3 regions of the Paracoccus sp. SM22M-07 genome follow, and region 2 is predicted to be linked to each of the others. Evidence: riboswitches for the same ligand, from Rfam matches in the RefSeq annotation. Region 2 holds a riboswitch; each other region holds the start of a gene.

Region 1 (9,633 bases), on a different contig from region 2:
CCAGGATCGACATCTTGACCAGGTAATCCTCACGGTATTCGCTGATCTGATAGTCGAAGCTGGCATAGCCCTTGGTGACCGATTTCAGCCGGTCGTAGAAATCGAAGACCACCTCGGCCAGCGGCAGGTCATAGACGGCCATGGCCCGGCTGCCCGCATAGGTCAGGTCCAGCTGGATGCCGCGGCGGTCCTGGCACAGCTTCAGCACGTCGCCCAGATATTCGTCGGGCACCATGATGGTGGCCTTGATCCGCGGCTCGGTGATGTGATCGATGATCGAGGGGTCGGGCATGTCGGCGGGATTGTGCAGGTCCATGACCTCGCCGTCGCGCATATGCAGCTTGAAGACCACGCTTGGCGCGGTGGTGATCAGGTCCAGATCGTATTCGCGTTCCAGACGGTCGCGGATCACCTCAAGGTGCAGCAGGCCCAGGAACCCGCAGCGGAAACCAAAGCCAAGCGCGGCCGAGGTTTCCATCTCATAGCTGAAGCTGGCATCGTTCAGCGCCAGCTTCTCGATGGCATCGCGCAGCGGCTCGAAATCGTTGGCATCGACCGGGAACAGCCCGCAGAAGACGACCGGCTGCGCGGGTTTGAAGCCGGGAAGCGCCTTCTCGGCGCCCTTCTTCTCGGTCGTGATCGTGTCGCCGACGCGGGTGTCGCGCACCTGCTTGATCGAGGCGGTGAAGACGCCGATCTCGCCCGGCCCCAGCTCTGCGATGTCCTTCATCGCAGGGGTCAGAACCGCCAGCTTGTCCAGGCGATAGGTCGCACCGGTCTGCATCATCTTGACCTGGTCGCCCTTGCGGACGACCCCGTCCATGACCCGGATCATGACGACGACGCCCAGATAGCTGTCGTACCAGCTGTCCACCAGCATCGCCTTCAACGGCGCGTCGCGATCGCCCTTGGGTGCGGGCAGACGCGTGACGATGGCCTCCAGCACGTCGGGGATGCCGATGCCGGTCTTGGCGCTGATCGACACGGCGTTGCTGGCGTCGATGCCGATGACATCCTCGATCTGCGCCTTGACCCGATCGGGTTCGGCGGCGGGCAGGTCGATCTTGTTCAGCACGGGGACGATCTCGTGGTCCGCATCGATGGCCTGATAGACATTGGCCAGCGTCTGCGCCTCGACGCCTTGCGTCGCATCGACGACCAGCAGCGATCCTTCGACGGCGCGCATCGACCGGCTGACTTCATAGGCGAAGTCGACATGGCCGGGCGTGTCGATCAGGTTCAACACATAGGTGTGCCCATCCTTGGCAGGATAGTTGATGCGCACCGTGTTCGCCTTGATGGTGATTCCACGCTCGCGCTCGATATCCATGCTGTCCAGCATCTGGGTCTTCATGTCGCGTTCGGCGACCGTCCCCGTCAACTGGATCAGCCGGTCGGCCAAGGTGGATTTGCCGTGGTCGATATGAGCCACGATCGAAAAATTGCGGATGAGGGACAACTCGGTCATGGCCGGGCTATACTGGGTTGCGCGGGCCGCGAAAAGAGGATTTCGCAACCCGCGCGCGTTTGTTTTGAAAGACGCGGCGACAGGGTGCGCCGAATGCGGGTCGGGGTGGCGTGTTCCGTGAACACGCAGCCGGCAAGGCCCCTCGACGGGGCCGTGGCCGGCTTGCCGCTTTCAGGTCAGGGGACCGTTTCCGGGGCGCATGGCGCCGGCCAGCGGTTTGCGACGCAGCCCCGCCTCGCGCCACATGGCATAACCACCTGCCCCGGCGATCAGCGCAGCCCCCATCAGCATCGGCAGATCGGGACGCTCGCCAAAAACGACTGCCGCCACGACCAGCGCGAAGGCCAGCCGGGAATAGCGGAACGGTGCCACGACCGATGCCTCGCCCATGCGCGACGCGGCCACAAGCGCGGTGTATCCCAACACGCCAAAGACCAGCGTGCCCAGCAGCAACCCCACCTGCGTCGGGTCGGGCATGACCGCCGCCTCGCCACTAAGCATCGCCAGCAGCACGCCTGCAGGCACCATTGCGCCATAGGCAGACGCCGACAACTGGTCCGACGGCACGCCCTTCGGGATTCTGCGCGTCGCCAGGTCGCGCAGGGTCAACCCGATCACCCCCATCACCGCCAGCAGCATCGACGGATGAAACGCCGCCGTTCCCGGCCTCAGGATCAGCAGCACCCCGGCGAACCCCACCGCCACCGATGACCAGCGCCGCCATCCGACCTGTTCGCCCAGAAACAGCGCCGCCCCCAGAACCAGCGTCAGCGGCAGCACCTGCAGGATGGCCGATGTCGTCGCCAGTTCACCCAGTGCCAGGGCCGTCACGAAGCCGAAGGCGCCGATGATCTCTCCGATGTTGCGCAGGACGACCATCGGGTGCAGCAGGTCGCGCGTCCAAAGCGACTGCCCCTGCATCGCCAACTTGATCCAGAAGACCCCCATCGCCGCCAGCCCGGTGATCGCCAGCAATTCCCAGACCGGCATGGATCGGGTCAGGGTCTTGATGAAGGCATCCTCGAAGGCGAACATCGCCATGGACGCGCTCATGAACAACGATGCCTTGCCGTTGTCGGACAGGCGGGCAAAGGCGCTCATGCCGATGCCTCAAGATCCGCGACCAGTCCCGGCAATCCCGCAATGGTCGGCAATTCGCGCAGCCGGGGGTGATCCGGCGCTTCGGCATGTTCGGCGATCCATGTCAGCCCATGGGGGATATGGACCCCCCAACCGCCGATCCGCAGCACCGGGATCACGTCGCTTTTCATCGAATTGCCCGCCATCAGGAACCGGTCCGGCGCGATGCCGTGGCTGTTCATCACCCGCGAATAGGCCTCGGGCGTCTTGTCGGCCAGGATCTCGACCGCGTCGAACAGATCCGCCATGCCCGATGCCGCGACCTTGCGCTCCTGGTCCATCAGGTCGCCCTTGGTGATCAGGATCAGCCGCCGTCCCTGCAACGCCTCCAGCGCCGTGGCGACATCGGGCAGCAGATGCACCGGATGGGCCAGCATCTCGCGTCCCATTTCAAGGATGCGCCCGATGGTGCGTCCGTCCACCGCACCATCCGTCAGTTCGACCGCCGTCTGCACCATCGACAGCGTGAACCCCTTGATGCCATAGCCATAGCGCTGCAGGTTCGCCCGCTCGACGTCATAGAGCCGCGAGGCGATGGTCTCGGCCTCTCCGTGATCGCCAAGCAGCGCCGCGAACTCGGCCTCGGTCACGCGAAAGAAGGTCTCGTTCTCCCACAGGGTGTCATCAGCATCCAATCCGATGGCGTCGATCATCCCAATGCTCCTGTTTGCGCGTCGGCTTTTGCACGGAATGCAGGGGGAACGCGCGTCTGGCAACCCCCGGCGCGCCACAAGATGCCGACGAAAGGCCCCTCTCCGGACAACCCATGCCTGTAACGTGATTGAGACGCGGCCCCCTTTTTGGTATGAATGACCATCCGTCGGGGCAAGAAAGACCGGAACCAACCGGCATCCTCGACATCCGAGGACGAGAATCGAGGAGACAGCCCCATGCTGAACCGTCTTGTGATCGCGGCAGCCACCGTCATGCTGACCACGCCCCTGGCCATGGCCGGACCCATCGACAATGCCTGCGTGCGCTCGGACCGGGCCCGTGGAAACGCGCCCCTGTGCGGCTGCATCCAGCAGGTCGCGAACCAGACCCTGTCGCGTTCGGACCAGCGCAAGGCCGCGGCCTTCTTCCGCGACCCGCACCGCGCCCAGGAGGTTCGGACCTCCAAGCGTGATTCGGACAATTCGTTCTGGCGCCGCTATCGCAATTTCGCGTCCCAGTCGGAACGTCTCTGCCGCTGACGGCGCGATGCGCATCACGATCCTGACCGGCGCCGGAATATCGGCCGAAAGCGGGCTGGCGACGTTTCGCGCCAGCGACGGGCTGTGGGAAAACCACCGCATCATGGATGTGGCCACCCCCGAAGGCTTTGCCAAGGACCCCGCGCTGGTCCACGATTTCTACAACATGCGCCGCAAGGCAGCCGCCGCGGCCCGGCCGAATGCCGCGCATCTGTCGCTGCTGCGCCTGGCCACCCGTCACGACGTGACCCTGGTCACCCAGAACGTGGACGACCTGCACGAACGCGCAGGCAGCACCGATGTCATCCACATGCATGGCGCGCTGAACCGTGCCACCTGCGCCGAATGCGGGCATGGCTGGCCCGCCCCGATGGTCATGTCCCCTGACGATCCCTGCCCCGCCTGCGGCAAGCCGGCGACGCGACCGGACATCGTCTGGTTCGGGGAAATGCCCCAGCACATGGAACGCATCTGGCAGGCGCTTGAAGCCAGTGATCTGTTCGTCGCGATCGGCACCTCCGGCAATGTCTATCCGGCGGCAGGCTTTGCCCAGCACGCCGGACGCAATGGCGCCACCTGCCTGGAGCTGAACCTGGACGCCAGCATGAACGCCGCCGATTTCGACGATCAGATCCTGGGCCCCGCCAGCCGGACCGTGCCCGCCTGGGTCGACGACATCTGCCGGCGCTGACATCGGATAAATCTTGCGTCGCAGGGGGGCGATGGGCTAGGCCCGTCCTGCCTCGGTTCCGGGTTCGCCCGGTGAAAAGGGAACGCAGTGTGAATCTGCGGCTGCCCCCGCAACTGTCAGCGGTCAGCAACGTCGGGAATGCCACTGTCCCCAAAGGGATGGGAAGGTCCGGCCAAGCGACGACCCGCCCAGCCAGGAGACCTGCCGAGCGCGATCACCCAAAGCATATGCGGGGCGCATATGCGAAACGGATCTTCCGTCGTGGTGGTATTCGCCGTCGGGTCCCCCTGGGGTCGCGACTGACCATACCCGCCCGGCCGCGACTGGTCCGGGCATCCCGAAGGATGCAGAACGTGCCCTTGCTGACCCGCCTTTTCCTTGCCACCGCCCTGACAGCCCCCTGTGCCGCCGCAGCACAGGACCAACCGATCCTGCTGCCCGAAATCGTGCTGTCGGCGAACCAGACCGAAACCGAACTGGGGCGCACCGGCGCCGATGTCCAGATCGTCACCCAAGATGACCTGCGGCGCAGCGGCACCACGCGCCTGGTCGATTACCTTGCCACCCTGCCGGGCGTTTCGGCCACGTCGAATGGCGGGTTCGGGACGCAATCGACCCTGCGCCTGCGCGGCCTGCCGACCCAATACGTCAAGGTCCTGATCGATGGCATCGATGTCAGCGACCCATCCGCACCGCAGATCCGCTTTGACGCGGGCGCGATGCTGACCGCCGACATCGCCCGCATCGAGGTGCTGAAGGGTCCGCAAAGCGCGCTCTATGGCTCCGAGGCGATCGGCGGTGTCATTTCGATCACCACGTTGGATGCCGACCGCCAGGGGCTGCATCAGCAGGCAGGCGTCGAATATGGCAGCAATGCCAGCACCCGCCTGTCCTATGGGCTGCAGGCCGCCAACGACACCCAGCGCGCCGCCCTGACGGTGCAGCATTACGAAACCGACGGCTTTTCGGTCGCCGATGAAAACGACGGCAACACCGAAGATGACGGTGCCCGCGCCACCCGCGTCACCCTGTCGGCCAGCCAGGACCTGACGCCCGACCTGACCGTGGGCGTGGCAGGCTTCTGGCAGGAGACCCGCGTGGAGACCGACGGCGATTTCCCGACGCTGGTCGACAATGCCGATCGCAGCGCGGGCATCATGCGCGGCGCGCGGATCTTTGCGGATTATGCCATCGGTGCTGCGCGTCACGGGTTTTCGGTTCAGCGCAGCGAAACATCGCGTCAGGAAACCTTTGACGGCGTCACCTATCCCTATGAAGGAGAGCGGACGGAATATGCCTATGACGCTTCGACCCTTGTGGGGCGGGACGTCACGCTGGCATGGGGCGCAAGCCACAGCGACGAACGCTTTCAGGGCGATGCGACCGATGCGCGCTATCTGACGAATTCGCTCTATGCCGAGGCCCAATGGGCGGCGACGCCGGATCTGGACCTGGCCCTGTCGGCGCGGCACGACCACAATTCGCAATTCGGCGGCAAGGAAACCGGGCGTCTGGCGATAGCTTGGCGGGCCACCGATACCGTGACGCTGCGCGGCCAATATGGCAGCGGCTATCGCGCGCCGTCCCCTTATGAACTTTACGCCACTTGGGGCGGCAACCCCGATCTGACCCCCGAAACCGCCACCGGGGCCGAGATCGGCGTAGATTACACCCCCACCGCCGACAGCAGCATCGGCGTGACCCTGTTCCACACCAAGGTCACCGACCTGATCGATTATTCTCTGGACAGTTTCGGCTATGAGCAGATCACCGGCGACAGCCGCACCCAGGGGATCGAGTTGACGGGCCGGGCCGCCATCACCGAGCGCATCCGCCTGTCGGGCAACCTGACCTATACCGACACGCGCGACCCCGATGGCGACCCGCTGAACCGCGTTCCCGAACGCAGCGCGACCCTGCGGATCGAGGCCGATCTGGACCCCGCCACCCGGGCCAGCCTTCAGGCGACCTATCAGGACGGGCTGCTGGATGACGGCACGGAAATGCCCTCGTTCACGGTGCTGAACGCCCAGATCGAACGCGACCTGACCGCAACCACCACCGGCTATCTGCGGGTCGAGAACCTGCTGGACCGCGAATACCAGGTGCTGGAGGGTTACGGCACCTCGGACCGGGCGATCTTTGCGGGGCTGCGTGCGTCCTTCTGAAGCCTGCCTTCTGCTGGCGCTGGTGGGCACACCGGCGCTGGCCGCCCCTGAACGGGTGGTGTCGATGAACCTGTGCACGGATCAGCTGGCCCTGATGCTGGCGGCGCCGGGGCAGCTGGTGTCTGTCGGCAGCTATGCCCAGGACCCGGCACTGTCGCCCATGGCCGAGGCCGCCAAGGCCCTGCCCGCCAATCATGGCCTGGCCGAGGAAATCTACCTGATGGACCCCGACCTTGTGCTGACCGGGCAATTCTCGGCGGGGCCCGCCGTGGCGATGCTGCAGGATCTTGGCATCCCCGTGCAGATCCTGCCGCCGGCCGACACGATCCCCCAGATCCGCGACCAGATCACCCTGATGGGCGACCTGCTGGGCCGTCAGGACGCCGCCCGTTCCCTGCTGGCCCGGTTCGATGCCGGGTTGGCCGCCATCGCGCACAGCCACAAGGGCCGCGCGGTCTTTTACGACGCCAACGGCTTCACCGCGGGCGGGCAGACGCTGACCGGGACGGTTCTGGCACAGGCGGGCTGGCACAACATCGCCGATGATCTGGGCATCACCCATTCCGGCACCTTGCCGCTGGAGCAGCTGGTGATGGCCCGACCTGACCTGATCGTCACCGGGGCGCGTTGGCCGGGCCGGTCCCGGGCCGAAGCGATCCTGGACCATCCCGCCCTTCGCCATGCCGCGCGGACACCGACCGTCACCACCGACAGCGCCTGGATCTGCGGCACGCCCTTCATCCTGCACGCCATCGAAAGCCTGCCATGACGCCGCTCTTTCGCCTGCTGATCGCGCTGGTGCTGGCGCTGTTCATGGCCTCGGTGCTGATCGGGCCTGCGGCGGTCGGGACGCTGGCCAGCCTCAAGGCGCTGACGCTTGGCGGCGACGGCCCCCTGCCCATCGTGATGCGTCAGATCCGCCTGCCCCGCGCGATGCTGGGACTGGCCGTGGGTGCGGGGCTGGGCCTGACCGGGGCGGCGATGCAGGGCTATCTGCGAAACCCCTTGGCCGAACCTGGGCTGATCGGCGTGTCGGGCATGGCGGCCCTGGGGGCGGTCATCGCCATCCAGACCGGGGCCGCGCTGGCCTTCGCGCTGGCGCTGCCTGTGGCGGCGCTGGCCGGGGCGGCGGTTGGCATCGGCCTTCTGGTGGCGCTGGCGGGCCCGCGTGGCGGGTCGGTGACGCTGATCCTGGCAGGGGTCGCCATTTCGGCCATGGCGGGCGCGGGCACGGCGCTGGTCCTGAACCTGTCGCCCAACCCCTATGCCGCGAACGAGATCATCTTCTGGCTGATGGGATCGCTGGCCGACCGGTCGCTGGTCCATGTCGCGCTGGCCTTGCCGCCGATGATCCTGGGCGCGGCCCTGATCGCCACCACGGCGCGGGGTCTTGACGCCCTGACCCTGGGCGAGGCTGCGGCCCAGGCCTTGGGGATCGACGGCACCGCCCTGCGCTGGCGGCTGATCGCGGGCGTCGCGCTGATCGTGGGTCCCGCGACGGCGGTTGCGGGGGCCATAGGCTTCGTCGGGCTGGTCGTGCCGCATCTGCTGCGCCCCTGGGTCGGGGCGCGGCCGTCCCGGCTGCTGCCCGCCTCGGCATTGGGCGGGGCGGCGCTGTTGCTGGCGGCCGATATCGCGGTGCGGGTCATCGTTCCTGAACGCGACCTGAAGCTGGGCGTGCTGACCGCCATCGTGGGGGCACCGCTGTTCTTGCACCTGATCTGGAAGACCCGCAGCGGGGGACGCATCTGATGCTGGAACTGCACGACCTCTGCGTGACCCGCCGCAACCGGCCCGTCCTGACGGGCGTCAGCTTGGGCATCGGTCCGGGCGAATTCATCGGCCTGATCGGCCCGAACGGTGCGGGAAAATCCACTTTGATGGAGGCCGCCCTTGGCCTGATCCCCGCCACGGGCCGGTCGTCGCTGGCCATGATGGAGGCCCCCGCACGGGCGCGTCACGCCGCCTATCTGCCGCAGGCCAAGGAAATCGCGTGGCCCGTCAGCGTGCGCGATCTGGTGTCACTTGGACGTCTGCCATGGCCCGGCGGCGGCGGGACGGCAGCCGACCGCGATGCCATCGACCGTGCCATCGCGCGGATGGGTCTGGGCGAATTCGCGCATCGCACGGCGCAGCGCCTGTCGGGCGGGGAACAGGCGCGGGTGCTGATCGCCCGCGCCTTGGCACAGGACACGCCGCTGTTGCTGGCCGATGAGCCGATCGCGGGGCTGGACCCCGCGCAACAGCTGGCGACGATGCGCCTGTTCGCCGCCCTGGCGCAGGAGGGACACGGCGTGATCGCCTCGATCCACGACCTGGGGCTGGCGGCGCGTTTCTGCACAAGGCTGGTGCTGCTGGCACAGGGGCGCGTCATCGCCGACGGCACGCCGGACCAGGTCCTGCGGGACGACCTGATGTCCCGGGCGTTCGGGATCACCCTGCGCCGTGTCCGGACCCCAGACGGGCTGGCGATCCTGCCGGTCTAGACCTCAAGCCTGGCCAGGACCTCATCGGTCAGGGCTGCGATCTCGGTCCGGGCGGGACCTGACCGGGGGGCTTCGATGGCGCCCAGGCCTTGGCCCAAAGTCTCGGCATAGCTGACGCGGTTGGCGATCTGCACCTGGGCGACGCTAGCGCCCAGCTCCTGCGCCTTTTCGGCGACCTCGGCCGACAGGCGCGTGTTGGGACGGGCGCGGTTCAGGACGACCAGAACATCGGCCTTTTCACGCCGCGCCAGGTCCAGCACCCCTTCGGTCGCCCACAGATCGACATGGCTGGTGGCGACGGGTACCAGCACCAGATCCGCCACCTTCAGCGAAGGGCGCAGATCGCTGTCGATCTTGGGCGGCGTGTCGATGATGACGAAATCGAAACGCTTCTTCAGCTTCTCGCTCTCATAGCTGGCCCCCCAGGCGGACGAGGTCGAGAAATCCATCGCCTCGTCCTCTCCCTGCGCCTGCATGCGTTCCATGA
Region 2 (9,633 bases):
GCCCGCCGTCTGCTTGACCAGGGACAGGCCCAGAAAGCCCATCCAGAAATCGACATTGGCCTGCACATTGCGCGTGATGGCCGTGACGTGATGAAGTCCGGTTGTCATGGGACACCTTCCTTTCCTTGCCCCGCAAGATGCGCCGCGCGCGCTGTTCGCGCCAGACCGTCCGGCGACGAACCCCGCGTTCTGCCTGCGCGAACGCCAAGCACCTTGCCGTGCCGCCCCGGACGGCCCACCCTGCCATGACGTCCAAAAGACAGCAGGAGAAGACCATGACCGTCACCACCGCAGCCGAGGTTCTGGATTTCTGGTTCTCGGACCAGATGCAGCCCTATTGGTTCGCCAAGTCGGACCAGATCGACGCGCAGATCAGCCAGCGTTTCGCCGATACCTATCAGGCCGCCCATGACGGACAGCTGGACGGTTGGATCAAGGATGCCGACAGCGCACTGGCCCTGTGCATCGTGCTGGACCAGTTTCCGCGCAACATGTTCCGCGGATCGCCGCGCAGCTTCGAAAGCAACCGCATCGCGCTGGACCATGCCCGCAAGGCGCTGGAATTGGGCCACGACCAGGCGCAGGACCCGACCCGCCGCCAGTTCTTCTATCTGCCCTTCATGCATTCCGAGGATCTGGCCGACCAGACAACCTCGGTCCGCCTGTACGAGGATCTGGGAAACCAGCATTCGCTGCATTTCGCGCGCGAACACCGCGACATCGTCGAACGGTTCGGCCGCTTTCCGCACCGAAACGCCGTGCTGGGCCGCGACAGCACCCCCGAGGAAGCGGTCTTCCTGGAAACCCACAAGGGGTTCTGAGGCGGGCCGGGGCGGGGTCAAGGGGCTGGATCGCGCCCCCTGTCCCGCCCTATAGGGTGCGGGGATCATCAAGGGGGCATCATGCGGATCTGCGTCATCAACACCGGCGGTACCATCGCCTGCACGGGATCGCCGCTGGCCCCCATGTCCGCGGGGCAATTCGCGCAGGCCGCCCAGCATCTGCTGGGCCCGTCGCTGGCCGCCAGCCTGCAAGGGGTGACGGTGCATTTCGACACCGTCCTGCGCTTTTCCGATGACGGCCCCGGCACGCTGGACAGCACCGACCTGCGCCCCCGCGACTGGTGCCGCATGGCCGCGCGGCTGCTGGATCTCTACGACGACCACGACGGCTTCGTGATCCTGCACGGCACGGACACGATGGATTATTCGGCGGCGGCGCTGTCCTTTCTGCTGAATGTCGCGGACGGGCAAGGGCGGGCAAGGGCCACGCTGTCCAAGCCGGTCATCCTGACGGGATCGCAGCTGCCGCTGTTCGTGCAGACCGCCGATGGCCTAGCGCTGAATTCGGCCAGCGATGCGCTTAGCAACCTGGCGGGGGCACTGTCCACGGCCCGGCTGCGCCTGCCCGAAGTGGCGCTGTTTTTCGACGGCAGGCTGCTGCGCGGCAACCGGGCGCTGAAATCATCGACCACCGAATTCGCCGGTTTCGACAGCCCGCATCTGCCGCCGCTGGCCCATGCCGGGATCGGCTGCTGGCACGGCGCGGGCGAACCCCTGCGCGGCCCGACACGGCCCGCGCAGGCGCTGGATAACCCCGCCGCGATGGCGCTGGTCCGCGCCCAGCTGCAGGCGGTGGCCGACCGGATCGACGCGCAGGGCATCGCCCAGATCCCCGCCGTGCCCGCCGCAGGGCCGCTGATGGGCCAGCTGATCGACGCCGCCCTGTCATCGGGCGCGACCGGTCTGATCCTGCAGGGCTTCGGCGAGGGCAACATCCCCACCAGCCCCGCCACGCGCGCCGCGCTGCAGGCGGCGCAGGCGGCCGATGCCGTCACCGTCATCGCCAGCCGCGTGACGGCGGGGTCCGTGGGGGCCTTCCACTATGCCGCCGGCGCCTGGATCGCCGATACGGGCGCCATCGGTTGCGCCGACCTGACGCCGGTCGCGGCACTGGCCAAGCTGACCGTGCTGTCCGCCGCCGCCGATCACCATGGATGGGACCGCGCCACGCTGCGCGCGCTGATGCAGCGCAGCCTGGCGGGGGAATGCGCCGCGCCCGATTGCAGCGCGGGGCCGATTTGGCCGGGACAGGCACTGCGCGCGGTGGACGGCCCCGTGACGCTTGTGAACGACCCCGACCAGGGTCCGGTCCTGCGCGACGGCGATCGGACCCTGTGGCGCGCGGGCGCTGCGGGGCGGTTGCAGATGCAGGGCGACCGGCTGGTGCTGATCGCGCGCGACGGGTCGCCCGCATGGACCGGCCCGCAGGCCGATCCGCAGGCGCGGATCGCGGTGGCGGCCCACCCCGCCCGCCTGATCCTGATCGACCCGACGGGGCAGCGCCCGGATGTCACCGCCGCGCCCGTTGAGGGCTGACAGAACGCGCCCCGGTTGCTAGCAAGGGCCATCACCTACCAAGGAAAACCCATGTCGCTGATCTATGTCCTGAACGGCCCGAACCTGAACCTTCTGGGGCAGCGCCAGCCCGAGATCTATGGCGGCACCACCCTCTCGGATGTCGAGGATCTGTGCCGCGACGCCGCCGGCCCCCACAAGATCCGCTTTCTGCAATCGAACTGGGAAGGCCAGATCATCGACTGGATCCACGAGGCCCGCCAGGACGGCGCGGCCATCGTCATCAACCCGGCGGCGCTGACCCATACCTCGGTCGCGGTGCTGGATGCGCTGAACGCCTTCGACGGCCCCGTGATCGAGATCCATATCAGCCAGGTCCACAAGCGCGAGGCCTTCCGCCACCATTCCTATGTCTCGATGCGGGCGGATGGGGTGATCGCGGGCCTGGGCGTGCGCGGCTATGCGGCGGCGGTGCGTCACGTGGTATCGCTGATCGACTGACGCGAAAACCGTCATTCCCGACCGCCGGGAGGAGGAGGAGCGGCGGGAATGACGGCCTTGGCGTGGTCCGTTGCAGGACCGTAGGAGGAGGAGCGCCTGAAGCAATCCGTGCTTCGTAACTTCAGGATGCACGGGCCCCGCGCCTGCGTCACGCCCTGACGCCGCAGCGCGGCAAGGCGCGCAGGGGATGGGCATTCACAGGGCAGGATTTCCTTACCCTGCCCAGGAAACAGGCAGTCTTCGGCTGTTCCCGCCCCGAAATCGATTCGAAATGGCGCTCAGCTGGCCTGATCCAGGGTCGTCAGATAGGCGCGCGACCACCAGGCGATATCCTGTTCGACGACGCCCTTCAGCAGCCGGGAATGACGTTCGCGCCGCTCCTCCAGCGTCATCCGCATGGCCTGGGCCATGGCGCCCGCCGTATCGCTGGGGTCATGGGGGTTGATGATCAGCGCGTCTTCCATCGTCTCGGCGGCACCGGCAAAGCGCGACAGGACCAGAACGCCCGGATCATCGGGGTCCTGGGCCGCCACGTATTCCTTGGCGACCAGGTTCATGCCGTCCGCCAGGGGCGTCACCAGCCCGATCCGCGCCTGCCGATACAGCCCCGCCAACACATGGCGCGGCATCGAGCGGTGGATGAAGCGGATCGGCGTCCAGTTCAGGCTGGCGAATTGGCCGTTGATGCGCCCGGCCAGATGCTCGGTCTCCTCGCGGATGTCCTGATAGGCCTCGACCTCGCCGCGGGTGGGCGGCGCGATCTGCAGGAACGAGATCTTCTCATGCAGGTCGGGGATCTTTTCCAGCAACAGCTGATAGGCGCGGAACCGGTGCGGGATGCCCTTGGAATAATCCAGCCGGTCGACGCCGATCATCATCTTGGCGCCCGTCAGGATGCGCATGCGGTCCTCGTCGGGGGCGTCCTTGGCCTCGGCGATGAAATCGGCGGCGTCGATGCCGATGGGAAAGACCCCCGCCCGCAGCAAGCGTCCCGACAGGCGGAATTTGGTATCCGACAGGTGATCCATGTCCGACAGCTGGCGTCCGCTTTCGGCAAAGGCCCCCAGGTCCCGTTCCGCCTGAAAGCCCAGCAGGTCGTAATGGGACAGCCAGTCGAACAGCTCCTCGGGGTTGGGCAGGGCACCGCAATCGGCGGGACCTGGAAAGGGGATGTGCAGGAAATGACCGATGGGGGCGGTGACGCCCCGCGCGCGCAATTCGGCGGCCAGCGGGAACAGGTGGTAATCCTGCACCCAGATGCGGTCGTCATCGCGCAGATGCGGGATCATCAGATCCGCGATGCGCCGGTTGACCTGGCGATAGCCGTCGACGAATTCCGGCCTGATGCGCATCAGGTCGGGCCGCCCGTGACATAGCGGCCACAGGATCGAGTTCGAATAACCCAGGTAGTACCGTTCGTGATCTTCGGAATTCAGGTCGAAGGACAGGCGCTGGAACGGCGCGCCTGGATGGTCCTGCAGGCTGTCGCCCGGATTTTCGGTGACCTCGCCCGAGAATCCGATCCAGACGCCGCCCGAACTGCGCAGGGCATCTTCCAGCGCGACCACCAGGCCGCCGGACGGGTTTTCACCCAGGGGCAGGCGGTTCGAAACGACGATCAGGCGGGACATAGGGGCTCCTTGTCGGATTCAGGTCAGGGATGCATCAAGCCAGGCGGCCAATGCGTCGGGATCAGAGAGGCGGTGACGGGCCGCGGTCGGGCCTTCGCCGACCTTGATGGCATAGCCGCCCAGGGCCTGCGCCTGCCGCATCGCGGGTTCGTCGGTATGATCGTCGCCCGCAAAGACCGGCATCCGGCCTGCAAAGGGCGCCCGCTGCATCAGGCCGGCCAGGGCGCTGTCCTTGCCGACGCCGCCCGGGCGCAGTTCCAGCGCCATCTTGGACGGTTGCAGCATCAGACCCGGATTGTCCTGCAGCATATCTTGCATGACGCGTTCGACATAATCCTGCAAGGACGGATCGGCGCGGTAATGCAGGGCGACGCCATGGGGCTTTTCCTCGACCAGCAGGGCGGGATGGGGGCGGGCCAGATCATGGGCGCGGGCATGCAAGGCGGCGGCGTCGAAGGCGTGGTCGTGGACGGAATCGATCTGGCCGGGCGCCAGGGACAGCTCGGCCCCGTGGCTGCCGGCGACGATGCCTGCGAAATCGGGCAGGAACCCCCGCAGCGCCGTCACGTCCCGCCCCGAAATCAGCGCGACCGCACCGTCCAGCATCGCGTGCAGACGCCCAAGACGGTCACGCAGCTGGCTGGACACCACCACCGCATCGGGCCGATCCGCGATTTCGACCAGGCAACCATCGAAATCCAGGAACAGCGCGGCATCGGGGGTCAGCTTGGGCGGGGTCATGGGCTTTCCTTTGGTGATGATGCCAGATCAACCCCGCCATCGGGTCATGGGTTCGCCCCAAGGTCAACTTTTTGTGCCCCGGTGCCACGGCGCCTCAAAATTCGACCCCGGCCTGCGCCTTGATGCCCGTCCGGAAGGGATGCTTGACCTGCCCCATTTCGGTGACCAGATCGGCGGCCTCGATCAGGCTCTCGGGGGCGCCGCGCCCGGTCAGGACCACATGGGTCATCGGCGGCTTCTCGGCCTCCAGAAAGGCCAGCACCTGGGCCACATCCAGATAGCCATAGCGGAAGGCGATGTTGATTTCATCCAGCAGGATCATGCGGTTGTCCGGATCGCGGATCAGGTCTTGGGCCTTGGCCCACCCGGCTTCGGCTGCGGCGATGTCGCGGGACTTGTCCTGGGTTTCCCAGGTAAAGCCTTCGCCCATGCTGTGGAACTGGCACAGGTCGGCGAAATGCGTGGTCAGCAGGCGGCGTTCGCCCGTGTCCCACGCGCCCTTGATGAACTGCACCACGGCGCAGGGCATGTCATGGGCGATGCAGCGCATGATCATGCCGAAACCGCTGCTGGACTTGCCCTTGCCGGGACCGGTGTGGACGATGATCAGCCCCTTTTCGCCGGTCTTGGTTTCCATCATCCGGTCGCGGGCGGCCTTTTTCTTGGCCATCTTCTGGGCGTGGCGGGCCAGATCCTGTTCGGGAATGGGGTCGGGCTGCGTCATCGGGTCGCTCCTTCGGGTTGACAAATCGGGGCCGCGGGCCTTTGGTTGGCGCGTGTTGGTTCCTGTCGTAAGGCAGGTGAAAAGGGAATGCGACAGGCAAGGCGTCACCGCCCCGCCCAAGCGCAGCCGCCCCCGCGACCGTGACCGGAAAGGTCGCCCGATCCACTGGCCCCCCATGGGCTGGGAAGGTGGGACGACCGTTGGGCCCAGGCCCAGAATCCGCAAGCCGGGAGACCTGCCAGCACCTGATGATGACGGGCGAACGGGGTGTTTCGCGACCGGCAGGTGATGGCCGGATGCCCCGTGCCATGTCCTCTCGGCCTATCCCCTTGATGCCACAGCTTAAGGGAAGGGCCGCAATGCGCGCCATCTTGCATGTCTGCACCACCTGCCGCGGCACGGTGCCCATGGACGACCCCGATGCCCCCCGCCCCGGCGCGGTGCTGCATCAGGCCCTGTCCGACGATCCCCCCGCAGGCGTCGAGATCCGCCCCGTCGAATGCCTGTCCGCCTGTTCGCAGGGCTGTTCGGTGTCGCTGTCGGGACCGGGCAAGTGGTCCTATGTCTATGGCCGCCTGACGCCCGCCGACGCCGCCGATATCGCCGATGGGGCCGCCGCCTATGCCGCCAGCGGCGACGGCATCGTGCCGTGGCGCGAACGCCCCGCCATCTTCCGCAAGCAGAGCCTTGCCCGCATCCCCCCGCAGGAGTGACCATGACCGACCTGACCAAGACCCCCGTGACCGTGATCACCGGCTTTCTGGGCGCGGGCAAGACCACGCTTGTGCGGCACCTGATGGCCAATCCCGGCGGCCGGCGCCTGGCCGTGCTGGTCAACGAATTCGGCACCATGGGCGTCGATGGCGAGATCCTGAAGGGTTGCGCCGACGACAACTGCCCCGCCGAAAACATCATGGAGCTGTCGAACGGCTGCATCTGCTGCACCGTGGCCGATGATTTCATCCCGACGCTGGAACGGCTGATGGCCCTGCCGCAGAAGCCCGACCACATCCTGATCGAGACCTCGGGGCTGGCGCTGCCGAAACCCCTGCTCAAGGCCTTCGACTGGCCCGCCATCCGGTCGCGCATCACCGTGGACGGCGTCATCGCCCTGGCCGATGCCGAGGCCGTGGCGGCGGGCCGCTTCGCCCCCGACATCGCCGCAGTGGACGCCCAACGCGCCGCCGATGACAGCTTGGACCACGAAACGCCCCTGTCCGAGGTCTTCGAGGATCAGATCGCCTGCGCCGATGTCGTCCTGCTGACCAAGGCCGATCTGGCCGGTGATGCCGGCGTGGCAGCCGCCCGCCAGGCCATCCTGGACCACGCCCCGCGCAAGCTGCCCATCCTGACCGTGACCGAAGGCGCGATCGATCCGCAGGTGATCCTGGGCCTGAACGCCGCCGCCGAGGATGATCTGGCCGCCCGCCCCAGCCATCACGACGGCCATGACGACCACGAACACGAGGATTTCGACACCGTCGTCATCGACCTGCCCGAAATCACCGATCCCGCGCATCTGGTCGCGGCCATCGAACGCCTGGCCACCGAACAGAACATCCTGCGCGTGAAGGGTCATGTCGCGGTGCAGGGCAAGCCGATGCGCCTGCTGGTGCAGGCCGTGGGCGCACGCGTGCGCCATCAATACGACCGCCCTTGGGGCAGCCAGCCGCGCCGGTCGCAGCTGGTGGTCATCGCCGAACATGACGACGTGAACCCCGACGCGATCCGCGCCATGCTGACGGGCGTACCTGCCTGATGCATGTCGTCTTCCGCGAACGCCACGGGCTGGACCAGTCCGACGCCCCCTATGACCCCGGCCAGTCGCCGGCGGATCTGGTGGTGCTGTCCTTTTCGGACAGCGATCTTGGCGCCTTCGCGGCGGGCTGGCATCGCGCGGCGGGGGGGCTGCCGTCCCTGCGGCTGTGCAACCTTGTGGCGCTGCGCCATCCGGTGTCGGTCGACACTTATCTGGACCAGACGCTGTCGGGGGCCAAGGGCATCCTGATCCGTCTGATCGGCGGCGAGGCCTATTGGCCCTATGGCCTGGCATCGGTGCAGGACCTGGCGCGGCGGCGGGGCATCGCGCTGGCCGTGCTGCCCGCCGACGGGCGGGACGACGCGCGGCTGGACCAGCTGTCCACCGTGCCCGCATCCGTGCTGCGCGTGCTGCGCCGCCATTGCGATCAGGGCGGGGCGGTGGCGGCCCAGGCCGCGCTGGCGCAGATGGCGATTGCGGCAGGGCTGAACGCGGCCCCCGTGCCGGGCCGGAAGACGCTGCCGCCGATGGGGCTTTACGACCCGGATGCGGGCGTGATCGACGCCCCGCCCGCCGGACCGCTGGCCCTGGTCACCTTCTATCGCAGCTGGCTGGCGGCGGCCGATACCGCCGCGATCGATGCGATGATCCATGCCCTGCGCGCCCGTGGGTTCGCAGCCTGCGGTGCCTTTGCGCCCTCGCTGAAGGCACAGGGCTTTGCCGCATGGCTGCAAGGCGCCCTGCCCGACGCCCCTGCCGTCATCGTCAACGCCACCGGCTTTTCCGCCCGCACCGAGGGGGGCGGGGCGTTCGACGGCTTCGCCAGCCCCGTCTTCCAGGTCGCGCTGTCCACCAACCGCCGCCGCGAATGGCACCAGGCCGAACGCGGGCTGTCGCCGTCCGACCTGGCCATGAATGTCGTCCTGCCCGAGGTGGATGGACGCATCCTGGCCGGTGTCATCAGCTTCAAATCCCCCGCGAAACGCGACCCGGACCTGCAATATTCCCGCTTTGCCCACCGCCCCGACCCCGCGCTGGTCGATGCCGCCGCGGACCGCATCGCCGCTTGGCACCGCCTTGGCGCAACGCCTGCGGCAGACCGCCGGCTGGCGCTGGTCCTGTCCACCTATCCGGGCCGCGACTGGCAGATGGCCCATGCGGTGGGGCTGGACGCGCTGGCATCCGCGCGACAGGTGGCGGGGCTGCTGGCCGAACACGGCCATGACGTGCCCGCCGTTCAGGGCGATCTGATCCGCGACCGGATCATGTGGCCGCTGGAGGAATACCGCGCCGCGCTGGCCACCCTGCCCCGAACCCTGCGCGACGATCTGCATGCCGCATGGGGTGCGCCCGACACCGATCCCGACATGCGGGACGGGGCCTTCCAGTTTGCCGCCCTTCGCGCGGGCAAGCTGCTGATGGCGCTGCAGCCCGAACGCAGCCATCGCGCCAGCCGCGACGACGATTATCACGACCTGACGCGCGTGCCGCGCCACGCCTATGTGGCCTTCTACCTGTGGCTGCGGTCGCAGGGGCTGCACGCGATGATCCACATGGGCGCGCATGGCACGCTGGAATGGCTGCCCGGCAAGGCGGTGGCGCTGTCGGGCGACTGCTGGCCGCAGGCGCTGACGGGGGCGCTGCCGGTGATCTATCCCTTCATCGTCAATGATCCGGGCGAGGCCGCGCAGGCCAAGCGCCGCATCGGGGCGGTCACGCTTGGTCATCTGCCGCCGCCCATGCTGGCCGCCACCCTGCCCGACGACATGGCGGGGCTGGAACGGCTGCTGGACGAGTATTCCACCGCCGACGGGCTGGACCCCGCGCGCCGCGACCGGCTGGTCGGCGACATCCGCGACACATCCCGCGCGCTTGGCGTCGACCGCGATCTGGGCATCCCGCCCGATGCGTCCGAGGCCG
Region 3 (9,633 bases), on a different contig from region 2:
CCGGCAAGGCCCCGGATCAGGTCATTTCCCCCCATGCCGTTGATCGCGTCGGCCTGTTCGCTGCCGGTCAGCGTCTCGTTCAGGCTGGAACCGACGATGGTGCCGTCAAGGATGGTGCCCGTTCCCCAGATGGTCTGGGTCTGCCCGGAAATCGCGGTGGGATAGGGGGGCGTGATACGCAGCTGGAAGGTTTCGGGGGATTCGGAGATCAGGTCGTTTCCGATCGGGACCGTCACCAGCACCCGGGTCTGACCGGGTTCAAAGGTGACGGTCCCGCTTCTGGCGGCATAATCCGATCCCGACCTGGCGCTGACATCAACGGTCCGATAGCTGAGCGAGACGGCCTCGGTATGGGATTGAGAAAGCTCGATGGCAAAGACGGCCTCGCGCCCGTTCGGCCCTTCGGTCACCGTGCTGTCCGAAATGGCGATCGTCCGGTTCACGAAGGGGCCGTCGTCATCCTTGATCCAGCCCAGGGCCATCAGCGATGCATTGCCGCCACCGAACGTCGCCCCATTGGGATTGCGCAGCTCCAGCAGGAAGGATTCGTCCAGTTCATCAACCAGGTCGTAATTGGCGCGCAGAGAAAGCGTCTTGACCGTTTCACCCGCCGCAAAGGTGACGGTTCCCGATATGGTCGAATACAGATCCTCCAGCGATGCCGACTTGGGCAGGGCGGCGTAATCCACGGTGATCGCATCCGTGGCCGGTTGGGACAGACGGATCGTGAAGTTGATATAGTCGTAAAAGCCCTCGATGACGCTATCACCTTCGATCGACAGAACCGGCACCGAGCTGTCGTCATCAAGGATGATCGCCGTCCCGCTGGCGCTGCCGACCCCATTCCTCCCCGTAACGAGCAGATCGAAGCTCTCGGTCGCCTCGGGCGCAGCGTTATTGATCAGATCGACCTCGACAACCGCTTCGGTCTGACCGGCTAGGAAGGTGATGGTGCCCGTCTGGGACACGTAATCCGACCCCGCCTTGGCGCTGCCATTGTCGGTTTGATAAGCAAAGCTCTGCGTCGTCGCAAAGCTCTCCGACAGGCTGACCGTGAAGACGGCCTTGCCCCCCGAGGCTTCGTTCACGACCAGATCGGAAACCGCCAGTGCGCGATTGTTCACGACCGAGCCGTCGTCATCACGGATCCAGCCGATCGTCGTGAGGCTTTCCACGTTGCCGCCGAACGTGGCACCTTGCGGATCGCGAAGTTCGAAGATGAAAGCCTCGTCCGTTTCGTCATTGCCTTCGTGCTGGGCGCGCACCGTGACCGACTTGACAGTCTCGCCCGCTTCGAAAGTCACCGTGCCGCTCAATGTGCTGTAGAGATCCTCCCATCCGGTCGTCTGGGGGGTGGCCTGATAGCCGACCGTGACCGCATCAGAAGCCGGTGCGGACAGTCGGATCGTGAATTCGATATAATTGTAAAAGCCCTCAACATGGGAACCGCTTTCCACGGAAAGAACCGGCAAGGGGCCGTCATCATTCAGGATCTGCGCCACCCCTACGGCGCTGTCCACACCACCCGTGCCGGTGATCGCCAAGCCGAAGCTCTGGGCGGTTTCCGGCAGGTTGTCGTTGATCAGATCAACATCGACGATGGCCTCGGTCTGGCCTGCCAGGAACTTGATCTGGCCGCTCTTCTGGACATAGTCCGACCCCGCCTCGGCCGAAACGTCATAGGTGCGATAGGTGAAGGTCTGATCCGAAGGGAAGGGTTGGGACAGGCTGACGATGAATGACACCTTGCCGTTGGCCGCCTCGTTGACGATCGGGTCGGAAACCGCGATGGCACGGTTGTTCGCGGTGCTGCCGTCATCGTCCAGGATCCAGCCAAGCGTCGACAGGCTGTGGATATTGTTGCCGAAGGTCGCATTGATCGGATCGCGCAGTTCAAGGACGAAGGCCTCGTCCGCTTCGTCCACGCTCTCATGCGACGCCCGCACCGATATCGTCTTGACCGTTTCCCCAATCCCGAAGGTGACCGTTCCGGAAAGCGTGCTGTAGAGGTCTTCCCATCCGGCCGTCTGGGGCAGCGCCTGGTAATCCACCGTCACGGCATCCGTCGCCGGTGCCGACAGGCGGACGGTGAATGTCAGGGTATTGTAGAACCCTTCCGTGACGCGCGGGCTGTCGATGGTGATAATCGGTTCCATGCTGGACTTCCTTTTCAACTCTTGACGCGATGCTGATGACTTGAAACCCGGAAGCGGAATGTCTGAATATCCGATTCGGTCGTAAAATTATTAATTGGTTTGGCAAACAAAAGAAGACCAATATTCCATCAGAAAGGACATTTACCTTTCCCCTGCGGCTTGTTCTTTAAAAATCAATCTCGGATCAAATGTTATCAAAGCGCTATTGCAATCCAAGGCCCCCCGAAACCAGGCCGGGGATGATCAGCAATGCTTGTTGGCTTAGGGCCAGATGATATGCCCCCCAGTCAGGGAGGGTCATCGCCGGGATTATTGGGGACAACGCATGCTGCGGGATACCGCCGCACCGGTCAGCTCTATTCAGTTGCGGATGCCCCAACCGCCAAATGCAAAGCCCACTGGCGTGCTTTACCTTTAAAAAGCCCTTATGTGCCACGCAGAGCAATTGGCATAAGCAGCAATAAACAACCGGAAAGGGTAAGTATTTATTATCGTCTCATCCTTTTGCATAAATTACACCCACAAAAGGATAAGGGTCGCCAACCGGACTACGCCTTTCGGCTCATCATCCAGATAAAGAAAAGACCGCCGCATAGCCCCGTGACGACTCCGACGGGAATATCCTCGGGGGCCAGGGCGAACCTGGCCAATGCGTCGGCCGCAATCAGGAACACGGCCCCCGCAAAGGCCGAACCGGGCAGGATCCGGCTGTTGTCGCCGCCAAGGACCAGGCGGACCAGGTGCGGCATCATCAGACCCACGAAGCCGATCAATCCCGAAAAGGCGACCATCACCCCGGTAATCAGCGCCGCCGCCACGAAGATCGACAGGCGAAACCGTTCGACCTCGATGCCCAGGCTGGAGGCGGTCTCGTCGCCCAAACTCATGGCATTCAGCGACTCCGACCGGGACCAGAGCCAGAGACCGCAGGGCAGCAAAACCGCCAGCGGCCAAGGCAGATGGGACCATTGCGCCAGCCCCAGCCCGCCCAGCATCCAGAAGACGACGGTATGGGTCGCACGCGGATCACCCAGAAAGATCAATATGTTGGCCAAGGCCATGATGACAAAGCTGACGGCCACGCCGGTCAGCACCAGACGGTCTGCGCTGCAGGCCCGCGACAGGCGCGCAACCCCCAGGACCAGCGCGGTCGCCATCAGCGCGCCGGCAAACGCCATCAGGGGCACGGTCAGCCCCCCCAGAAACATCCCTGTATGCAGCAGCGCGGCAATCGCGCCGAAGGCCCCGCCGGACGAGATGCCCAGCAGATGCGGGTCGGCCAGCGGATTGCGGGTGACCGATTGCAGGGCCGCGCCGACCAGGCCCAATCCCGCGCCCACAAGCCCCGCCAGGATCACGCGGGGCAGGCGGATCTGCCAGACGATGCTGGCCTGGCCGGCGCTGATATCCCGGTCGATCATGCCCGGCAGCAGGTGATCCAGCACCACCGCCAGAACCGTCATGGGGGGAACAGGGACGGTGCCCAGGCAGACGGCGAACCCGACGGTGACCAGCATGATCGCCACCAAAGCGCCGCCCAGGCCCAGCTTGGGGCCAAGACGCCGCCCACTGAGGGGCGCGGCTGTGGTTTCGGTCATGGCCCGACCGTCCGGAAGGCCGAAACCAGCGTCTGGACCGCATGGATGTTGCGTGGCCCGGGCGTCGCCTCGACATAGTCCAGAACCACGAAGCGGTCGTTTCGGACGGCATCGATATCGGCCAGGGCGGGATTGTTCTTCAGGAAGTCGATCTTCTGTTGGGCGGTGACGTCCCCGTAATCGACGATGACGATCACCTCGGGGTCACGGCTGACCACCGGCTCCCAGCTGACCCCGGCCCAGCTTTTGGCCAGATCGTCCATGATGTTGCGCCCCCCGGCGGCCTCGACCAGGGCGGTGGGCATGGCATGGGCACCGGCGGTGAAGGGCGACTCCTCTCCGCTGTCATAGATGAAGACCCGCAGCGGCCTTTCACGATCCACCCCCGCGGTGAGGGTCTTCAACCGGGTGCGCCAGTCCGCCACCAGCGCCTCCGCGCGATCCTCGACGGCAAAGATGCGGCCCAGGTTCAGGATGTCGGCATACATGTCCTCCATGCTGGACCGGGGACGCGGGCCCAGATGGATGCAGCTTTCGGTCAGTTCATAGACCTGGATGCCAAGGGGCGCCAGCGTCTGGGGGGTCACCTCGCCGCCGACCGTCATGCCGTAATTCCAACCCGCGAAAAAGAAATCCGCCCCCGACCCCGCCAGAACCTCTTTGCTAGGGTATTTTTCCGACAGTTCGGGCAGTTCGGCCACCTTGGCGCGCATGGTTTCGTCAAGCGTCTTCCAACCGGAAATGCCGGTATAGCCCACCATCCGGTCGCGCAGTCCCAGCACCAGCATCATCTCGGTCAGGTTGACGTCATTCGACACGGCACGGGCCGGCGGTTCATCGACGGTGATCATCCGGTCGCAGCTTTGGACGGTCACGGCATGACAGGGTGCGGCCGCGGCCAGAAGCAGCAGGGCGGCAAAAGCAGGGCGAAACATCAATCGGTCCTTTCGGCGTCACAGATGGAAGGCAAAGCGGGGCGCATGACCCGAATGGTCGATCCGGGCCTTCACATGGAAGGCATGGGCCAGCGTGGCCTCGGTCAGCGCCTGGTCGGGGGGGCCGTCGGCCAGGATGCGCCCCCCGGCCAGGACCAGGATGCGATCGGCAAATCCGGCCGCCAGGGTCAGGTCATGCAGCGTGGCGATGACCGTCAACCCCAACCCGCGCAGCAGGGCCAGCAGCTCCAACTGGTGGCGGATGTCCAGATGGTTGGTCGGCTCGTCCAGAACGATCACCTGCGGCTCCTGCGCCAGCGCGCGGGCCACCATCACGCGCTGACGCTCGCCGCCCGACAAGGTTCCGAATGGGCGATCCGCCAAGGCCGTCAGGTGCATCCGCTCCATCGCGGCGCCGACGATGCCTGCATCCCCGTCATCGGCCAGGGACAGCCCCGCCCGCCAACCCCGCCGATGCGGCAACCGCCCAAGGGCCACGATCTGCCGCGCCGTCAGGGCAAAATCGGTCGGCTGCTCCTGCAGGACGGCGGCCACGTTGCGGGCGACCTCGGTGGCGCGGGATTGCCACAGATCCTGCCCAAGCACCCTCACGACCCCACTGCGGGGGGCATGATGGCGATAGATCAAGCGCAACAGCGATGATTTGCCCGCCCCGTTCGCGCCGCAGATGGCCATGATCTGACCCTGGGGCACGGCAAAACCAAGATCCGACAGAATGTCTTGTCCCTTTGGCGGTCCCCAGCTGACATCACGCAGCTCTACCGCGGGGATCATCCGGACACCGCCGCGCAAGGCCTGCACCGCCGGCGCGGCATGATGGCTACGGGCCGAAGATCAGTGCGGCGGCGGCATCCGTCGCTGGAACCGGCACGGGTCGGGGCAGGAACCGGCAGATCAGCCGGCAAAATGCCCGGTCTGATGCGCGTCAAAGGTCCGGATGCCCCCGGCTTCACCTTTCGGATCGAACCCCGAATTCCATCTGCAGAAAACAGGCACCGCGCCCTTTGCGGCACGGATAAGGCGCGCAGGGACGCCCGCCGTCGCGATATGTCAGCCACCAAATTCTCCTTCCGGGGCACCCCGCCCGGTGATTGTCCAGCATGATGGCAGGTCTCCTGACTTCGCGGGTCGCGGCATACCCCGCCTTCCCATGCCCCAGGGGGCACAGTGGCATCGGGGGACGCTCGCCGCTTACAGTTGCGGGGGCAGTCACGGATTTGGCGCCTGATGGCTACACCGCACCGTGTTCCCTTTTCACCCGACCGCGCGTGGCTTGGTCGGGAACCATCACCGGCATGAATGACGCCCCGTGCGGAACGGGTCAAGACAGAAGGCACCACGCCACAGGTCAGGCACCCGTTTACGTTATGTTATAATATATCATATAATGGATGGCGAAAGGGGAATGCAAGCGGTCTGCCTCCCCGCGCATCCGCAATGCCGCGCCGTCACTGCGGGGTCGCATTCCGACAGCGGCGGTCGACGGCCGTCGTGGGACGAACCGCGACCGCTGCGGCAGCCTATTGCGGCTGCCGCAATGCCTTGGCGACGGAGGGGTGAGCCAGCGCGGTCATGATGCCGCGCAGTTCGGCCAGGCCTTTCAGGCGCCCGATGGCGGGGTAACCGGGCTGGGCGCGACGCTGCTGGTCATCCAGGATGTCCTGGCCGTGATCGGGGCGCATGGGGATCTGCCAGTCGGCGCGGCCTTCCGCGCGACGGCGGGCTTCCTCCTCCAGGACGGCGGCGATGACGGCAACCATGTCGGTATTGCCCTCAAGATGGGCCGCTTCGTGGAAAGACCCGCCCAGCTGGCGGTCCTCCAGTGCGACATTGCGCAGATGCAGGAAATGGACGCGGTCGCCAAGCCGCCGCATCATGCCCGGCAGGTCGTTATCCGCCCGCGCCCCAAGCGACCCGGTGCAAAGCGTGATGCCGTTGGCGCGAAGATCCACCGCATCCATGACCGCCTTGTAATCGGCCTCGGTCGACATGATCCGCGGCAGGCCCAGCAGGGGAAAGGGGGGATCGTCCGGATGGCAGCACAGGCGCATGCCCAGTTCGTCCGCCAGGGGTGCGACTTCGGCCAGGAAATCGACCAGATGGCCCCGCAGGCGTTCGGCCGGGATGCTGTGGTAATGCGCCAGATGCGCCTTCACATCGTCCATGGACATGCGTTCGGCCGCGCCGGGCAGGCCGAAGACGACATTGCCGGACAGCTGTTCCCTGCGTGCCTCGGTCATATCCGCGAAACGGGCGCGGGCGGCCTCGGCCACCTCGGGGGCGTAATCATCCGCGGCACCGGCGCGCTGCAGCAGGAACAGGTCGAAGGCCGCGAAATCGACGGCGTCATAGCGCATGCAGGTCGCGCCGTTCGACAGGCGATAGGCCAGATCGGTGCGCGTCCAGTCCAGGATCGGCATGAAGTTGTAGCAGATGACCCTGATCCCCGCCTGATGCAGATGGCGCATCGAGGTTTTCCAGTTCAGGACATGCTGCTTCCAGTCGCCGCTCTGGCGCTTGATGTCCTCCGAGACGGGCAGGCTCTCGACGACCTCCCATGACAGGCCCGAGGGCGCGCCGTCCGACATGACGGCCAGTTCGGCCTGCCGCTGCGCGATGTCCGCGGGCTGCCACACCGCGCCGGTGGGGACGTGGTGCAGGGCGGTCACCACCCCTTCGACCCCGGCCTGCAGCATGTCGTCGATGGACACCAGATCCTTGGGTCCGAACCAGCGCCAGGTCTGTCTCATGCCATGGCCTCCTTGTGGGGCTGGCCGCCTTGGGCGGCAAAGGTAATCTGCACCTTGACCGAACGCGCACGGTCGCGCGCCGTCTCGAATGCCTGATGCGCCTGATCGGCGGGAAAGGTTGCGGTGATCATCGGGGTCGGGTCTATGGCCCGCGACCCGATCATCTGGACCGCCTCGGCGAATTCGACGTCGAAGCGTTGCGAGCCGACGAACAGGATCTCCTTGCCGACCATGACGTTCAGCGGCAGGGCGGTCGGCCCTGCGACCCCCACCTGGACCAGCGTCCCAAGCGGACGCAGGCAGGCGACCGCGTCGGCGATCGCAGGCGCTGCGGCCGAACATTCAAAGACCAGATCGACCTGGCCCCTGCCCTCGCGCCAGGGGGCCAGCCCGTCGGGATCGGTCCGGGTGTTGACCGCGTGATCGGCGCCCATTTGGCGCGCGACGGCCAGAGTCGCGTCCTGGATGTCGGTGACGATGATCCGGGCCGCCCCCCGCTGGCGCGCCACCGCGATGCACAGCGCGCCGATGGGCCCGGCCCCGGTGACCAGCACCGTCTTGCCGGTCAAGGGCCCTGCCAAATCCTCGGCCCGACGAGCGGCGTGCAGACAGACGGCCAGCGGTTCGGCGCAGGCGGCGGCGCCCGGCCCGATCCCCTGCGGCAGCGGGTGGCACTGGGCGGCGCCGATCACCATCAGGTCGCGGAACATGCCCTGCTGATGGGGCAGATACATGGCCGAACCCTTGAACTTCATCGCCGTGCAATGACGTTCCAGACCCTGGCGGCAGAAATCGCAGGTCCCGCAGGGATGCGACGGATTGATCGCCACCAGCTGCCCGACCGCCAGCCCCGTGACGCCCGGGCCAAGCGCCTCGACCCGTCCGGCGGCCTCGTGGCCCAGGATGATCGGCTCGCGCACGCGGATCGTGCCGATCCCGCCCTCCAGCCAGTAATGCAGGTCCGACCCGCAGATGCCCCCGGCCAGGATCGCCACGCGGACCTCGCCCTGGGCAGGGGCCTGGGCGGGGCGGGTTTCCAGTCTCAGGTCGTCCTGCGCATGCAGGCAGACGACACGGTTGGTCATGGGATTGGTCATGGGGCCTCAGGGCATCAGCGTGTTGGGCAGCCAGGTCGACAGGGCGGGCACATAGCTGACAAGAAGAAGGATGATCAGGTTGGTGACGATATAGGGCGCGATGGCGTGGATCACCGGCGACAGGGGCAGACGGGCGATGTTGGCGGCCACGAACAGACAGACCCCCACCGGCGGCGTCGTCAGCCCGATCATCAGGTTCAGGACGGCAAAGACGGCGAAATGCAGCGGGTCGATGCCCACCGCCGCGGCCAACGCCTGCAGGGGGACGAACAGGATGATCAGCGCCGCGATCGTTTCCATGAACATGCCGACGAACAGCAGCAGCAGGTTGATCAGCAGAATCACCAGGAACTTGTTGTCGGTGATGGACAGCACGCCGTCGGCCAGCATCTGCGGGATGCGTTCGGCCACCAGGATCCAGCCGAAGACATTCGCCGTGCCCACCAGGACCAGGATCCCGGCCGAGCTGATGGCGCTGTTGACGATGATGCCGGGGATGCGCCGGACGGGCAGTTCGCGATAGACCAGCAGGCCGACGATGGCGGCATAGAGGCTGGCGATGACCGCCGTCTCGGTCGGGGTGGTGATGCCCACCAGAAGGCCGCCGACGATCAGCACCGTCATCGCGATGGCCCAGACCGCGCCCGTGAACGAGGACAGCAGCTCGCCCATGCCCTGCCACGGCTCACGCGGGAAATGGCGGCGGCGGGCGATGAAATAGGTGGCGATCATCATCGCGAAACCCAGCATCAGGCCCGGCACGGCCCCGGCCAGGAACAGCTTGCCCACCGACAGGCCCGACAGCGATCCCACGATGATCATCGGCACGCTTGGCGGGATCATCGGACCCACGGTCGAGGACGCCGCCGTCACCGCCGCCGCGAACGGCGCGGGATAGCCGACCTTCTTCATGCCGGGGATCATCATGCCGCCGACGGATGCGACATCGGCCACCGCCGTGCCCGACACGCCACCAAACAGCATGGAGGCCGCGATGTTGGCCTGCGCCAGCCCGCCGCGCATCCAGCCGACAAGAGCGTTGGCAAAGCGGACGATCCGTTCGGTGATGCCGCCCG

The links. A riboswitch is a leader RNA that binds a small molecule or an ion and turns the genes downstream of it on or off. The one in region 2 is predicted to bind cobalamin.
Region 1: linked by a shared signal. The riboswitch ahead of IE00_RS16750 (TonB-dependent siderophore receptor) and the one ahead of IE00_RS08490 (DUF1636 domain-containing protein) in region 2 are both predicted to bind cobalamin.
Region 3: linked by a shared signal. The riboswitch ahead of IE00_RS17800 (ABC transporter ATP-binding protein) and the one ahead of IE00_RS08490 (DUF1636 domain-containing protein) in region 2 are both predicted to bind cobalamin.

The regions. Positions count from the first base shown of each region.
Region 1 covers NZ_JPKW01000015.1:24,647-34,279, reverse strand. The annotation lists gene lepA (translation elongation factor 4) at 1-1,468, opposite strand, end outside; gene IE00_RS16770 (DMT family transporter) at 1,640-2,569, opposite strand; gene IE00_RS16765 (HAD family hydrolase) at 2,566-3,261, opposite strand; gene IE00_RS16760 (hypothetical protein) at 3,499-3,801, shown strand; gene IE00_RS16755 (NAD-dependent deacylase) at 3,809-4,492, shown strand; cobalamin riboswitch at 4,529-4,716, shown strand; gene IE00_RS16750 (TonB-dependent siderophore receptor) at 4,846-6,660, shown strand; gene IE00_RS16745 (ABC transporter substrate-binding protein) at 6,647-7,429, shown strand; gene IE00_RS16740 (iron ABC transporter permease) at 7,426-8,412, shown strand; gene IE00_RS16735 (ABC transporter ATP-binding protein) at 8,412-9,146, shown strand; gene parA (ParA family partition ATPase) at 9,143-9,633, opposite strand, start outside.
Region 2 covers NZ_JPKW01000004.1:315,507-325,139, forward strand. The annotation lists gene IE00_RS08455 (VOC family protein) at 1-108, opposite strand, end outside; gene IE00_RS08460 (DUF924 family protein) at 276-821, shown strand; gene IE00_RS08465 (asparaginase domain-containing protein) at 903-2,378, shown strand; gene aroQ (type II 3-dehydroquinate dehydratase) at 2,430-2,858, shown strand; gene IE00_RS08475 (trehalose-6-phosphate synthase) at 3,137-4,489, opposite strand; gene otsB (trehalose-phosphatase) at 4,508-5,230, opposite strand; gene cobO (cob(I)yrinic acid a,c-diamide adenosyltransferase) at 5,325-5,954, opposite strand; cobalamin riboswitch at 5,994-6,212, shown strand; gene IE00_RS08490 (DUF1636 domain-containing protein) at 6,314-6,667, shown strand; gene cobW (cobalamin biosynthesis protein CobW) at 6,670-7,713, shown strand; gene cobN (cobaltochelatase subunit CobN) at 7,713-9,633, shown strand, end outside.
Region 3 covers NZ_JPKW01000019.1:15,046-24,678, reverse strand. The annotation lists gene IE00_RS19565 (Calx-beta domain-containing protein) at 1-2,156, opposite strand, end outside; gene IE00_RS17810 (iron ABC transporter permease) at 2,705-3,754, opposite strand; gene IE00_RS17805 (ABC transporter substrate-binding protein) at 3,751-4,689, opposite strand; gene IE00_RS17800 (ABC transporter ATP-binding protein) at 4,708-5,484, opposite strand; cobalamin riboswitch at 5,798-6,014, opposite strand; gene uxuA (mannonate dehydratase) at 6,231-7,460, opposite strand; gene IE00_RS17790 (L-idonate 5-dehydrogenase) at 7,457-8,545, opposite strand; gene IE00_RS17785 (TRAP transporter large permease) at 8,564-9,633, opposite strand, start outside.